Regions from separate parts of the Arthrobacter sp. FW305-BF8 genome, predicted to be linked through region 2. Evidence: predicted binding sites of a transcription regulator. Region 2 holds the regulator's gene; the other holds the start of a gene.
The links. Region 2 encodes LexA, which represses DNA repair genes until DNA is damaged. Its sites were predicted from a motif close to TCGAACANNTGTTCGA; they were not measured.
Positions count from the first base shown of each region.

Region 1 (4,415 bases), 970 kb from region 2:
CTTCGCCGGACTGTACGAGTGGTGGAAGGACCCGTCCGCGCCCCCGGGGGAACCCGCCCAGTGGATGCTCTCGATGTCCATCATGACGGCGGACTCGCCGCCGGCGGGAACTGAAAGCACGGTGTTCGCCGAACTGACAGCGCTCCACGATCGCGTCCCGCTGCCCATGAGCGGCGAGACCATGGCGGCCTGGCTTGACCCGCAGGTTGACGACGCCGCGGGCCTGGTGGACCTCGTCCGGTCCGGCGTGAAGGACGTCGCCGCGGGCTGGCGGGTGGATTCCGTGGGCAAGGCGGTAGGCAACGTCCGCAACAACTCCCCGGAGCTCATCGAGCCCGTGGAGGCACTTTTCTGAGCTGCCCTTCTGAGGGTCCCGGACTAGCGGACCCTTACCGGAATCAGAGCCGAGCGTGCAATCAGACGGTGACCTGGCCGCCGTCGTCCACTGTCCACGTGGGGTTGAAGGCAATCTCCCAGCGGAAGCCGTCCGGATCCGCGAAGTATCCGGTGTAGCCGCCCCACGGTTGGGTCTTGGGTGGGGCCACTACAGACGCGCCGGCCGACTCGGCCTGGGCCATCACCTGGGTTACCTGCTCGGCGCTGCCGACGTTGTGGCTGAGCGTAATGCAGGGGACCGCGGCGGGAGCATCAACGGCGGCCTCGGCCCGCATTTGCCCGGCATCCCACAGGGAAAGAATCAGACCGTGATTGGCCTGGATAAAGACCACCTCATCGGGAACCTCACGGTGGACCGGCCAACTCAGGCCGTCCACATAGAAGCGCCGGGAGGCGGCCACGCTGCGCACTCCCAATGAAATAAAATCGACTCTGGGCTGCATGGTTCGATACTGTCATGATCATGCCCACAAATCACGGAGACGAGAAAAACGCCCAGGCTGACCGGGAACAGCTCGCCGCCGTGCGGGTTGCGGTGGACGAGGTGGACGAGCAGATCGTCACGCTGATCGCCCGCCGCGAGCGCCTGATCCGCATCGCGGGAACACTGAAGGGTGACGACGCCGAAGTGCGGGCGCCGGGACGCGTGGAGCGGGTCATCGAGCATGTGCGCTCGGCCGCCGAGAAAAAAGAAATAGACCCGGACATCGTGGAAAGCACGTACCGGGCCATGATCTCGAAGTTCATCGAGCTGGAGATGAAAATCCACAACGACAACAGCTGAGCTGTTGCTTCTGGTTGCGGACAGGTTCAGTCCGCTAACAGGCGCGTCAAGGCGCCGGGCCGGCTGATCCGGGCTGGTGCCCGATGCCGTTCGCGGGGGGCGCCGACCCTCTAAAGCTTCTCCTCGACAGGCACGCCGGACTGGAATTCCCGCCCGTCCGCCTCGCTGAACGCGGACATGAGGTGGCTCTTGTCCAGCCCCAGTACCGTGCTCATGGGGAAGTTGCCCGTGATGGTGTTGCCCGAGTGCTCAACGCTGCTGAGGTCGAAGTTCTCCTCTGTGCCGTCATGGCTGAAGGAGTAGATCGAGACCGCCTCGCCGTTCATGAACTCGATTCCCAGCCTCCGTTGATGTGAATAATCCGGAGTGGCAGCCACGAGCCCCACAACAAAGGCGCCCGATGCTGGAATGTTGCCGTCGATATCGAACCTGGCCACCAATGTGCTTTCTTTGGCGGCGATGCTTACCTGCTTCAGGAGCGCGTCATTGGAACTCATGGGACCATCCTGCCCTGTGAGCCGCCGTCCGTCCACACCCATCTAGGTTTTGTCCCCGGCCCGGCGTAGACTGGAACTATTCGAATACATATTCGAATGACTGCTTCGAATGACTGCGTATTTTCTGCAGGATGAGATTGGTATCCGGAGGCACCCATGGGAACGTTCAGCGAGTCTGTTGACGTCGTCTGCGCACCTACCGGTGAGCCGGCGGAGCTTCGCTGGGGCGGCAGGGAATACCGGGTCTGCACCGAACCCATGCGCTGGTACGAACGCCGCCAGTGGTGGGCCGAAGAACGGCGTGCCCCGTTGGGTAGCGGCCCCGGGCTTGTGGACCATGAGATCTGGCGGGTGCAGGTCCTGCCTGCCGGCAGAAACAGCCCACTTGAAACTTCGGCTGCAGAACCCACTGAACCACTCACCCTTGACCTGGTGCGGCATACCGGCAGCGGACGCTGGCGGCTGCTCCGCATCCACGACGCCCTCCAGCCTAAAGATGCACTCCGGCCCAAATCAGCATGAGCTTCACTCACCTACACGTTTCCACCGCCTTCAGCGCCCACTACGGTGTCTCCTGGCCAGATGAACTTGCCCAGGCAGCAGCGGCCCAGGGGGCAACCGCCCTTGGATGCACTGACCGGGACGGCCTCTACGGCACCGTAAAACACCTCAAGGCATGCATGGCTGCAGGGATTGACCCGGTGGTCGGCGTTGATCTGTCAGTGTTCGACGACGAGGGGGACCACGATGCCATGGTGCCTGGCGAGCGGATGGCTGGCGTCCGGGTTACCAAAACCCGGTTTTCGGCGGACCGCGTCACCGGGCGCGTCGTGGTCCTGGCGCATGGCCATAACAACGGTGCGGGGTACAAGGCATTGTGCCGGCTGATCTCCGACGCGCACGCCCGCACCACGGGCAAGGCCGGGGGAGCGGTGCCCGTTGCTGTCACCAGGGCTGAACTCGCCTCACGCGTCCTGGACCCGGAAACCCTGAAGCCGGTGCTTACCGTGCTGCTGGGCCCGGATTCCGACGTCGGCCTCGCACTGGGCGGGAGGCGGTACCTCCGGCCCCGCACCCTTTTCAAAGGCTGGCTGGACGCCATGCCCGCCGGAAGCGTCGCGGCAGAGATCGTCACCCACCTCAGCGCACCGGGTGAACCCTTGAGCACTGCCCACGCCGTCCGCATGCTCAAGCTGGCGCAGGAGTACGGTGTGCCGGCCGTGCTCACCAACGCAGTCCGTTACTGCGAGGAGGACGGGGCGGCCACCGCCGACGTCCTGGATTCGGCCCGCACGCTCAAGTCGCTTCCCGAACTCTCCGCCGAGCCGCTGCTCCAGCCCAATGGGCAGGGCTGGCTGAAAACCCCGGACCAGATGGTGGAGCTGGGCAAGGAAATCATCCATGCCGCCGGCTACGGGGCAGCCGATCTCCAGGTGCTGCTCGCGCAGACTGAGGCGCTCGCGGACCGGTGCCGCATGGATCGCGTGTCCGACATGGGCTGGAAGCAGCCGGTGGTGCCCGAGGCCGCCGTCATCGGCATTGAGGGGGATCCGCTGGCAGAGCTGGCCCAGCGCTGCGAGGCAGGAATTGCGCGGCGATTCCCTGGCATCTCCGGGAAGGCAGAGGCAGACATGCGCGCCCGGCTGCAGCATGAGCTGAAGATCATCGCCCGCCTCGGCTTTGCCTCCTACTTCCTCACCGTGGCCGAGGTCTCCCGCATGATCCTGGACATGAATGTGCGGGCGGCAGCCCGGGGATCGGGCGCTTCCAGCCTGGTCAACTACCTGATGGACATCAGCCAGGTGAACCCCCTTCAGCATGACCTGATCTTCGAACGGTTCCTTTCCGGCGACCGGTCCACGCTGCCTGATATCGACATCGATGTGGAAAGCGCGGAGCGGCACAACGTCTACCGGAAGATCTTTGACCGGTTCGGCTCACAGCGCGTCACACTGATGAGCATGCAGAACGGCTACCGCGCTCGCGGTGCGGTGCGGGACGCCGGGATGGCTTTGGGGATGGACGACGGCGATGTCGGCGAAATTGCCAAACAGCTGTGGCGCTTTTCGGCACGGAAGTTCCGGGAGGCCCTGGAGGAAAAACCGGAACTTCGCGAGTTCGCGGGACGGGTGGAACAGCGGAACTTTTCTGAGAACCAGCAGTTGGACCTGCTGGTGGACCTCACCGAACGGCTGGACCGCCTTCCGCGCCACATCTCCATGCACCCCTGCGGGGTGATCCTCGGTGATGCCACCCTGCTGGACCGGACCCCGGTCCAGCCCAGCGGCCTTGGCCTGCCCATGAGCCAGTTCGACAAACACGACATGGACCCGATGGGCATGCTGAAGCTGGATGTCCTGGGCGTCAGGATGCAAAGTGCCATGGCCTTTGCCGTGCGGGAGATCATCCGTATCCACCCCTCAAAGGCTGAAGTGGTGGCTGCCGGAGCCCATCCCGCTGGACCTCGGGGCAACGGGCCGGACTTCATCGCCGAGGACGGCCTGATCGACCTCAATGCCGTGCCCCTGGATGATGAGCCGACGTATGAGCTGATCCGAAGCACCCACACGCTGGGGTGCTTCCAGATCGAATCACCCGGCCAGCGGGAGCTGGTGGGCAAAATGGCCCCGCGCGAGTTCAATGACCTCATCATCGACATCTCCCTGTTCCGCCCGGGGCCCATGAAATCGGACATGGTCCGGCCCTTCCTTGAACACCGGCACGGCTTCGCCCCGGAG
Region 1 covers NZ_CP084561.1:2,838,172-2,842,586, reverse strand. Annotated here, with positions in the region: gene LFT45_RS12640 (SOS response-associated peptidase) at 1-355, shown strand, start outside; gene LFT45_RS12635 (VOC family protein) at 417-839, opposite strand; gene LFT45_RS12630 (chorismate mutase) at 854-1,180, shown strand; gene LFT45_RS12625 (hypothetical protein) at 1,291-1,677, opposite strand; gene LFT45_RS12620 (DUF6504 family protein) at 1,834-2,199, shown strand; gene LFT45_RS12615 (DNA polymerase III subunit alpha) at 2,196-4,415, shown strand, end outside.
Region 1: the regulator LexA is predicted to act here: its motif matches at 1,758-1,773, upstream of LFT45_RS12620 (DUF6504 family protein).

Region 2 (4,415 bases):
ACGTAATGGCAACATCCTCGACGGTGTGGTGGACGTCAATGTGGGTGTCGCCGGTGGCCTTGACGGTCATGTCGATGAGTGAGTGCTTGCACAGGGCCGTCAGCATGTGGTCGTAGAACGGGACCGACGTGCTGATATCCGACACTCCGGTGCCGTCGAGGTTGATCTCCACCAGCACGGAAGATTCGCTGGTGGCACGCTCCATGCGTGCAGTCCGGGCCTCGGCAGCCTTGATACCGGTGTCGCTCATGGTGATAGATGTCCTTTGACGAAGGATGGGGGCAGACCTGACCTGGTCCATATTCAAGTTTAGGCCGGAAGTACGGCCTGCCGGGCCAGGATGCTTTCCAGCGCTTCCAGGAAGGCTGTGGTTTCCGTCTCAGTACCGGCCGTGACCCTCAGGTGGCCGGCGATGCCGACGTCGCGGACGAGCACCCCTGCATCCAGCAGTCCCTGCCAGACCTCATGGGGGTTCTCCAGCCCACCGAAGAAGACGTAGTTGGAATCGGACGCCGCGGGCCGCAGCCCCATCCGCGTCAGTTCCGCGACAATCCGGTCACGCTGCCGTTTGATGTCTTGGACATCGGCCATGAGCGCCTCGCGGTGCTGCAGCGCCGCGAGGGCGGTTGCCTGCGTGACGGCCGACAGGTGGTAGGGAAGGCGCACCAACCGGAGGGCGTCGGTCACCTCCGGGGCGGCAGCCATGTAGCCGAGGCGGGCGCCGGCAAGAGCGAACGCCTTGCTCATGGTCCGGGAGACGATGAGCCGCTCCCGGCCGGGCAGCAGGGTGAGGGCGCTGGGCGTGCCGTCGTGTGCAAACTCGTGGTAGGCCTCGTCCACGACGACGACCGCCTGACTGGCCTCGCCAGCCTCATAGACGGCTTCCACCACGTCCAGGCCCAGGCCGGTGCCGGTGGGGTTGTTGGGTGAGCACAGGAAGACGATGTTTGGCTGGAGTTCCCGCACCTGGTTCGCCGCGGACTCTGCGCTGAGGCCGTAGTCGTCGGCACGCCTGCCGGCGATGTAGGCGGTGTCCGTGCCGCTGGCGAGCAGCGGGTACATGGAGTACGTCGGCGGGAAGCTCAGGAGTGACCGGCCCGGGCCGCCAAACGCCTGGAGGATCTGCTGCAGGACCTCGTTGGAGCCGTTGGCCGCCCAGAGGTTGTCCGCGCCCAGCCCGTGGCCGAGGTATTCAGCCAGGGCTTCCCGGAGTTCAGTAAATTCGCGATCGGGGTACCGGTTGAGCCCGGCGGCGGCCTCGGATACGGCCGACGTGATGGCCGCCCGCACGTCGGCGGGCACGCCATGCGTGTTCTCGTTGACGTTGAGCAGGATCGGAACATCAAGCTGGGGGGCGCCATAGGGGGACAACCCCCTCAGGTTGGTCCGCAGGGGCAGTCGGTTCAGTCGCTCAAGCTGGTCAGTCACTAGGACAGTTTAAGTAACCCGGAGGGCTGGCCGGAAACTGTGACGGTTCCGGCCAGCCGAAACCGCGCCCAATCACCCCTACTTGTTGGGCACAAACAGCTGCTGACCGGGCATGACTTTGCCGGCCTGGAGGTTATTGAGCTGGACGATGTCCGCGATCACGTCCCGGGGATCGCGGTCCGGGTCGACCTGCCCGGCGATGGCCCAGAGTGATTCACCGGGCTGCACCGTGACCGAAACCGTGGGCGTAACCGTCAGGCCACCGGCATTGTCTGCAGCCTTGGCCGGGGAGTTCAGGAGCCCGGTCAGGGACAGGATAGCGGCAGCCAGCAGAACAAGCGGCAGACCGATCAGGACAATGCGGCCACGGCGGGTCAGACGAAGCCGCGGTGGCTTCCCCGTCCGGGACGCCGCCATTGAACTGGACATTGCCTTTGAAGGCATTGCGGCCGAACGGGACATTGCCGTTGAAGTTGATGCTGCTGTTGAAGCTGACATGGCGTGAGCCCTCCTGGACCAAGTTGTGCTGCCTCGTGTTCGAACAAACAGTTCGAACACCGGGCTGCCAAGCGGCCCTCACTAGAACACATGTTCGAACTTTGCTTTTCCTAGTTTTAGCACCTATCGACGAATTAAGTCGAGACTCGCTAGAACAAATGTTTGAAAAAGCACTATGGCTGGCCTACGTTGGAAATCACAGAACAACCACATCTGCAGTTGATCAGCAGGGTCTGACATTTTCAGGCCGGAAGTTCCCGGCCACTGCAGCTACCGCGGCCGGGAGGAACGGAAAGGCGTTGGCGAACATGGCAGCACAGGCCTCTGACGGCAAGGCTCCCCAGCGCAGCCCGCGGTCTCAGCGGACCCCCAAGGGACTCACCGTCCGGCAGAAAAAGATCCTGGAAACCATCCAGCGCTCGGTCAACGACAACGGCTACCCGCCGTCGATGAGGGAAATCGGCGACACCGTCGGCCTGGCCAGCCTATCCAGCGTGACCCACCAGCTCTCGCAGCTGGAAAAGCTTGGCTACCTCCGGCGCGACCCGAAGCGGCCGCGCGCCATGGAGGTCCTGATGCCGCTCACCCTGGATGCAGGGACGGCAAAAACCGGCGGCGCTGACAAGGCCCCGGCCCTGAGCGCCGCAGGCGCGTCCGTATCCGAACTGCCCAGCGCGATGGACACCGCAATGGTGCCGCTGGTCGGCCGCATCGCCGCCGGCGGCCCCGTCCTTGCGGACCAGATGGTGGAGGACCTGATGCCGCTGCCACGCCAGTTGGTGGGCCACGGCGAACTGTTCATGCTCAAGGTCGCAGGGGACTCCATGGTGGACGCCGCCATCTGCGACGGCGACTGGGTGGTGGTCCGGCGGCAAAGCGACGCGGTCAACGGCGACATCGTCGCTGCGCTGCTCGACGACGAGGCGACGGTCAAGACCTTCCGGCAGCGGGACGGGCACACGTGGCTGCTTCCGCAGAACACGCAGTACGAACCCATCCTGGGCGACCACGCCGTCGTCATGGGCAAGGTGGTGTCCGTACTCCGCTCGCTGTAGCCGCTGCAACGTTAGCCCCGGGCTGTTATAGCCCGGGGCTTTTCACGCCTGTGCGCCGGCGAGCCGTTCGAGCGCTGCGACGGCGGTCTTCTTGTCGGTCGTCGGCCAGAACGGCGGCAGGGCAGCCCGCAGGAACCCGCCATAGCGTTCCGTGGACAGCCGGGAATCCAGCACTGCCACCACTCCCTTGTCGTTCGCGGACCGAATGAGCCGTCCTGCCCCCTGGGCCAGCCTGATGGCCGCGTGCGTGGCGGACACGGACATGAACCCGTTGCCGCCGGCCTGGGCAACGGCCCGGGACCGCGCGGTCATCAGGGGGTCGTCCGGGCGCGGGAAGGGGATCCTGTCAATGACCACCAGGCGGCACGATCCGCCCGGCACGTCGACGCCCTGCCACAGGGACATCGTGCCGAACAGGCACGTATCAGGCTCGTCGGCGAACTGCTTCACCAGTGCCGTCATAGTGGATTCGCCCTGGCAGAGAATGCTGACATCCAGCCGCGTGCGCAGGGCGTCCGCCGCTTCCTCGGCCGCCCGTCGTGAGGAGAACAGGCAGAGCGCTCCCCCGCCGGAGGCGCGGATGAGGGACTCGAGTTCGTCCAGCGCCTCCGGCGAAGTGCCGCGGCCCGGTTTCGGCAGGTGCCGTGCCACATAGAGGATGCCCTGCCGGGGGTAGTCGAAGGGCGAACCCACGTCGACGCCGGTCCAGCTCGGCGCACCGTCGCCGACCAGCCCCAGTCCGCCTGCGGCGGGTTCGAAGGCAGAGCCGATGGCCAGCGTGGCCGACGTCAGCACCACTGTATGGCCGGCGAACAGGCCTTCACGCAGCCTGCCTGCGACGCTCAGTGGGGCGATGTTGACCAGAGCCGGGGCAGTCTCGTCCGGCGCCGAGTATCCCTGTTGGGGATCAAACGTGCTGTTCCGGGAGAACCAGACCACCTCACGGTTTTCGCGCGCCGCAATCAAACGTTCGCAAAGCTCCAAAATCACCAGCAGACGGGAGCGCGCAAGCTGCCGCCCGCCGTCGGCCGTTGTGTTGCTGTCCCCCTTGGAGTCCGACAGCGCCGCCCGGCAGGCCTCACGAAGCTGGTCCACACAATCCAGCTGCTCGTCGTTCAGGCCGTTCGGCAGCAAGCCGCTGGGAACGCCGGCGAGGGCGACCTCCAGGTTTGCTGCCGCTGTGTTGAGCGCGTCAACAGTGATCCCGGTGTGCTTGCGGGCGCCGGAGGCCGCGGCATGGACCATGGCCACCGACAGCTGCCCCGAAACCGCGCCGGTCACCCGGTCCTGGAGCTCGTGGGCCTCATCCACCACCACGACGTCGTACTCAGGCAGCACCGCCAGGCCCTCGAAGGCGCTGACGGCCAGCATGGCGTGGTTGGTCACCACGACGTCGGCTTCCGTGGCGTTGTGCCGGGCAAGCTCGCTGAAGCA
Region 2 covers NZ_CP084561.1:1,864,147-1,868,561, reverse strand. Annotated here, with positions in the region: gene hisB (imidazoleglycerol-phosphate dehydratase HisB) at 1-250, opposite strand, end outside; gene LFT45_RS08330 (histidinol-phosphate transaminase) at 310-1,428, opposite strand; gene LFT45_RS08325 (LysM peptidoglycan-binding domain-containing protein) at 1,507-1,857, opposite strand; gene lexA (transcriptional repressor LexA) at 2,235-2,981, shown strand; gene LFT45_RS08315 (ATP-dependent DNA helicase) at 3,024-4,415, opposite strand, start outside.